2 linked regions of the Halohasta litchfieldiae genome follow. Each later gene encodes a partner of the first gene's protein in a complex. Links are inferred from orthologs where the notes say so. Each region holds a gene or a part of one and is shown on either strand. Other genes may lie near its edges.

Region 1 (3,209 bases):
GTTGCCCCCGCCCCGTCGTGCGATACCGTGCCACTGGCCGGTCGACGGATCGACCACGTTGTCCGGTCGCTGGTCGACTGGCCGGAGCGGGATTTGAACTTCGGTCGCTCTGCTCACTACGTTCGCGTCGCTCCTTAGTTCAAATCCCTCAGTGAGTCGTTTTACCGACTCACGGTGTTGCTGAGTACACGCTACGCTCACGGCTACGCCGTTCGCTGTCGTGGCGCGTAGCGCCACGCAAACGCGCTGCTCAGCGTTATTGTTCGTCGGAAAAAGCGCCCGGAGCGGGATTTGAACCCGCGTCACAACCGTGACAGGGTTGTATGATGGGCCACTACACCATCCGGGCGAACCGTACTACAACGTCTCCCCGAGACACAAATAAGGCTTCCTTTTTGAAGGCCGTGTGGTATCCGGTACCGAACAGGCCCAAAAGCATATAGTAGTCGACAGCCTGCCATACAGTATCACGCCCTCCTGCGGTCGGTGAGCCGCTGGTGTCGGGCGAAGTTGGCAACTGTTAAATGGCTCGGCTTTCTAACTCGCTGTAGTATCTCGTGACAGTAGCTTCTTCCCACCAACAGATAACTCACCCATGGTAGATGTCAGCCAACACGAACTTGTCCCAGACCATATCATCCTCGATGAGCCCGAAATCGAATCGGTTCTCGAGGAGTATGATCTCAGCCGTACCGACTTACCGAAAATTAAAACCAATGATCCAGCACTTCCCGACGACGCCACACCGGGCGACGTCCTCAAAATCGTCCGCGACTCACGTACAACCGAAACCGCAATCTCATACCGACTGGTGATCGAATGAACCGGCAAGACCGACGCACGATCTCCCGGGAGTATTTCGAGGAAGACCGACTCGCAGAACACCACTTCCGCTCGTTCAACGCCTTTCTCGACAAGGGCATGCAGCAGGTCGTCGACGAAAAAGAGACCATCGACACCGACATCGGCGACAAGGAGGGCCAAGAGCCCGTCTACGTCGAACTCGGTGACATCCGCATCCTCACGCCGCGTGTGCGAGAGGCCGACGGCTCCGAAGAACTCCTGTACCCACAGGAAGCGCGACTCCGGAATATCACCTACGCAGCCCCCGTTTTCATGGAGATGTCGATCATCCGCGGTGGCGAAGACGAACCCGAAACGGTCGTCGACTCCACCGAAACCAAGGTCGGCCGCATGCCGATCATGGTCGGCTCCCAGAACTGTAACATTCAGGGCTTCTCGGATCAGGAACTGATCGAGATCGGTGAAGACCCCGTCGACCCCGGTGGCTACTTCATCGTCAACGGCTCCGAGCGCGTGCTGATGACCAGCGAGGACCTCGCCCCGAACAAGATTCTGGCCGAACACGATACGAAATACGGCGACGATATTCAGGTCGCCAAAACGTTTAGCCAGCGTCGTGGCTACCGCGCACTCGTTCTCTGTGAGCGCAACCGCGAAGGCCTGCTCGAAGTCAGCTTCCCATCCGTTTCGGGCAGCGTCGACTTCGTCACACTCGTCCGGGCACTCGGGCTCGAATCCGACCAGGAGATCGTCCACCGTGTGTCGGAAGACCCCGAGATCGTCAAATTCATGCTGGAGAATCTGGAGGAAGCCGAAGTCCAGACCACCGAGGAAGCAATCGAAACCCTCGGAAAACGTGTTGCCTCCGGGCAAGGCAAAAACTACCAGCTCAAACGCGCCAACTACGTCATTGATCGATATCTCCTGCCACACCTCCACGAGGAGGGTGCCGAAGACGAGGAGATCCGCATCAACAAGGCCTACTACCTCTGCCGAATGGCCGAAGCCTGCTTTGAGCTCGCTCTCGACCGACGCGAGGCCGACGACAAGGACCACTACGCCAACAAGCGGCTGAAGGTCTCGGGCGATCTGATGACCGACCTGTTCCGGACAGCCCTCAACAAGCTCTCCCGGGACGTGAAATATCAGCTCGAACGCGCCAACATGCGAAACCGTGATCTCTCGGTCGGCACCGTCGTCCGTTCCGACGTGCTCACCGAGCGACTCGAACACCCGATTGCCACTGGTAATTGGGTCGGTGGCCGCTCCGGCGTGAGCCAGCTGGTCGACCGAACTGACTACATGGGGGTTCTGTCCCACCTGCGCCGACTTCGCTCGCCGCTGAGTCGCTCGCAGCCGCACTTCGAGGCACGGGATCTGCACGCGACCCAGTGGGGTCGCATCTGTCCCTCCGAGACGCCGGAGGGGCCAAACTGTGGTTTGGTGAAGAACTTCGCTCAGGCAATGGAGCTGAGCCAGGATATCGAGGACGAACAGGGACTGAAACGAGAGCTGTCGTCGATGGGAGTCGAGGGGATCCCCGGCATTGACAGTATTGAACGAACCACCCCGGCGGACGACTAACAATGGCTCAGGCACGAGAAGCGAAAGTATACGTCAACGGTAGTCTGGTTGGAACCCACCCGGACCCCGAACAGCTCGCCGAACAGATCCGAGAAGCCCGCCGCCGCGGCGACGTCTCGGACATGGTCAACGTCTCGGTCCGTGGTCGGACCCAAGAGGTCATCATCAACGCCGATGCTGGCCGGGCCCGCCGCCCACTGATCGTCGTCGAAAACGGCGAACCGCTCCTCGGTGACGAGGAAATCGAGGCCGTCGACGAGGGCGACCTCGAATTCGAGGACCTCGTCGACCGCGGCTACGTCGAGTTCATCGACGCCGAAGAGGAAGAAGACATCCTGATCGGTGTCGACGAAGATGACCTCACCGACAAGCACACCCACCTCGAAATCGATCCGTCGCTGATCTTCGGGATCGGTGCAGGGATGATTCCGTATCCGGAACACAACGCCAGTCCCCGGATTACGATGGGCGCAGGGATGATGAAACAGTCGCTGGGGCTGCCATCCGCCAACTACCGGATCCGACCCGACACGCGTCAGCACCTCCTGCACTACCCGCAGCTCTCGATGGTCAAAACCCAGACCACCGATCAGATCAACTACGACGAGCGACCCGCCGCCCAGAACTTCACGGTCGCCGTCATGAGCTACGAAGGGTTCAATATCGAGGACGCACTCGTGATGAACCAAGGCTCGGTCGACCGCGCGCTCATGCGGTCGCACTTCTTCCGCACCTACGAGGGCGAGGAACGACGCTACCCCGGCGGTCAGGAAGACCACTTCGAGATTCCAAGTCAGGATGTCCGCGGCGCACGCGGGGAA
Region 2 (2,868 bases), 2.6 Mb from region 1 along the record:
ACCAAACGCTTGCTGTTGGCTCCGAGCGGTCCGCAACAGATGACAGCAAACAGTCACCGGTCGAAACGGTGAAACCACTCACATACCTACAGTCAGGTATTCAATGCTAACCAAACGGATCATCCCCTGTATCGACGTCGACCTCGACGACGATGGCAACGCGGCGGTGTACACCGGTGTCAACTTCGAGGACCTCAAATACACCGGCGACCCCGTCGAGATGGCCAAAGCCTACAACAAGGCCGGTGCCGACGAGTTCGTGTTCCTCGATATTACCGCCTCCGCCGAGGGCCGAGAGACGATGCTCGAAACGGTCTCGCAGGTCGCCGACGAATGCTTTATTCCCCTGACTGTCGGCGGGGGAATCCGGACGAAAGAAGATATTAAAGAGACCCTACGGGCGGGCGCAGACAAGGTTTCGATCAACACGGGCGCGCTCAAACGGCCCGAACTCATCACCGAGGGCGCGACCGCCTTCGGCAGTCAGTGTATCGTCATCTCGGTCGACGCCCGCCGCCGATTCGACGACGAAGGCGACTATTACGCCACCGTCGACGGCGAGGAATGCTGGTTCGAGTGCACGGTCAAGGGTGGTCGTGAGGGGACTGGCCGGGATGTGGTCTCGTGGGCCATCGAAGCCGAAGAGCGCGGGGCTGGCGAACTGTTCGTCAACTCCATCGACAGCGACGGAACGAAGGACGGCTATGATATTCCACTCACGAAAGCCGTCTGTGATAACGTCTCAACGCCGGTGATCGCCTCATCGGGGTGTGGCTCGCCCGACCACATGGCCGAGGTGTTTACCGAAGCCGGAGCCGACGCCGGGCTTGCGGCCTCGATTTTCCACTTCGACGAGTACTCGATTCAGGAGGTTAAAGAGCGCCTTCGGTCACAGAACATCCCAGTTCGGCTCTGATAAAGAGTCATTACGCAGTCGACTCCCTGTTAGGCGCTGCTGATTTTAGTAAGAAAAGAGTACTTTTTTGTCGGCCATTTATCAGCATCGAATGACAACAGATTTTATCCAGTGGCCCAATGGTTTCGCCGTGCCCCCCACTAACTACCCCCTCCAGAACTCCGTTATCGAACCGCTGTTGTGGTCGCTGGGAGACGCTCCGCCGGATCTGACCGACGAGGTCATCTTCGAGGGGCGAACCACAACGACAGCCGACGGAGACGAAGAGTACACCGTTTCACCGGCCGGGTTGTCGCCGACAGAGCAGATGACACACTGGATTACGGTCGACGCGGCACACGTCGTCTCGCTCGCAAACAGGCGGTAACGCGGGCCGGACAGCAGCTCCCACCCGCTGCTATTTTGAGAGGAGTCGACAGCAAAAACGAGAGTCAGCGCCGCTTAGGCTGCGGCTTCGAACGCGTCGGCGAACTCGTCGGTCGCGGCTCGAACGGACTCGGCGGCGGTCGCCAGTGCGTCGAGTGGGTCGAGTCCGCCCTCGGTCGTAATCGAGAGGACGGGATCGGTCTGGCCGCCGGACTGTTCCGGATTCACATCGTAGGTCGCTGCTGCGACGTTGTCGGTCTCCAGCAGCTCGCCTTTGAGGACGTTCATAAACGTATGATCCTCGCCAGCGATTTCGATGCGGAGTTCCTCGTCAGTCTTTTCGATAACCCGCAGTTCCATACGCCTTCGTTTGCCTGTGTGTCGTTTCAGTGTTTCGTTGTCCGCCGCTGGCGTTCGACCCGTATATAGACGGGTCGAATGCGGAATTCGAACGCGACCGAGCAAAAAGCCTATAGTTGCGACAGGGTTATCGGATGGTAGACATGGTCACTGTACTTCCGCTGTTCGGCCCAGTCGGCCCCGAGATGCTGATCATCCTGCTCGTGTTAGTGCTCTTGTTCGGCGCGAACAAGATTCCGAAACTCGCCCGGTCGACCGGTCAGGCGATGGGTGAGTTCAAGAAAGGCCGCGAGGATATCGAAGACGAGCTCCAAGAGATGAGCGATCCGACCGCAGACGCTACCTCGACCACGACCGACAGCGAGCCGGTTGTCGAGGAGACTGAGGAGTCCGACACCGAGACGGAAACCGAGAAAGCAAACTAACCACGTCCGGGCCGGGCATTCTTTTAATAGCCATCTACTAGTAGCGACTGGTAGGGCGCGTGGCCTAGTGGACAGGGCGAGCGGTTCCTAACTGCTCGATCGTGGGTTCGAATCCCATCGCGCCCGTTATTTGCGAGTAGCGAGGGACGAAGTCCCTCGGACCATGCGAACGGATGCTTCGCATCCGTGAGCAGACGAAGCGAGCAGTAACGGCGCAGGGATTCGAATCAGGGAGTAGCTTCGCTACGACCGTGGTTCGAATCCCGTCGTAGTGCTTCGATCACTTCGTTCCCTCTGTACTACTCCTGAGTCTCGTTCGTTTGACTCACGAGACTCCCACCGTACCCGTTCTGGAATTTCTATTCCGTCGACGATCCGCAGTAACACGACTTATGATCCCGACAGACCTACCTACAGTGAATGGTCGACGGGCTGAACACCGAGACGGCAACCACAGAGGAACTCAGAGAACAGCGAGCAGAGATTCTCGACGCAGTGACAGCCCATGCTGGCGAGATCGCGCGCGAACTGGCCTTATTAGAAGGTGGTGACTACGGCCGCCGAACGTTCCGCACTGATCGCGGCGAGTGGACGATCAAATACGAGGCCGGTCGACTCGAATTCCTGCTGTTCGAATCGAAATCCGGAGCCGAGACCTACGTCGTCTCGACAAAGCAGCCGCCGGAGCCGAAAGCGCTCTTAGATGCCATGAAATCCTACGACGCTTTCGTTGAGGCCTACAACGAGTTCGTCGACTCCCGCGAAGGAATTCTCGACGCGGTCGACACGGGGTTCCCGGAG

What was found.
Region 2: HALTADL_RS03020 (region 1) and HALTADL_RS16235 share a complex: the UniProt entries of both Methanocaldococcus jannaschii proteins name them as parts of the RNA polymerase complex. The link is inferred for Halohasta litchfieldiae from one-to-one orthologs.

What each region holds. Positions count from the first base shown.
Region 1 is NZ_CP024845.1:603,076-606,284, forward strand. Bases 158-3,103 are described here. They hold HALTADL_RS03020 (DNA-directed RNA polymerase subunit B''), read left to right. Parts: upstream 158-819; coding sequence 820-2,388; downstream 2,389-3,103. Other genes in these bases: HALTADL_RS03015 (DNA-directed RNA polymerase subunit H), read left to right, coding at 596-823; rpoB (DNA-directed RNA polymerase subunit B), read left to right, coding at 2,391-3,103. In the rest of the region: more of rpoB, read left to right, coding at 3,104-3,209. UniProt on the Methanocaldococcus jannaschii protein: DNA-dependent RNA polymerase (RNAP) catalyzes the transcription of DNA into RNA using the four ribonucleoside triphosphates as substrates. The Rpo2 subunit (Rpo2N and Rpo2C in this organism) is implicated in DNA promoter recognition and in nucleotide binding.
Region 2 is NZ_CP024845.1:3,191,924-3,194,791, forward strand. It holds HALTADL_RS16235 (DNA-directed RNA polymerase subunit L), read right to left. Parts: upstream 1,643-2,868; coding sequence 1,358-1,642; downstream 1-1,357. Other genes in the region: hisF (imidazole glycerol phosphate synthase subunit HisF), read left to right, coding at 104-916; HALTADL_RS16230 (DUF7511 domain-containing protein), read left to right, coding at 1,008-1,283; HALTADL_RS16240 (Sec-independent protein translocase subunit TatA/TatB), read left to right, coding at 1,786-2,067; HALTADL_RS16250 (hypothetical protein), read left to right, coding at 2,488-2,868. UniProt on the Methanocaldococcus jannaschii protein: DNA-dependent RNA polymerase (RNAP) catalyzes the transcription of DNA into RNA using the four ribonucleoside triphosphates as substrates.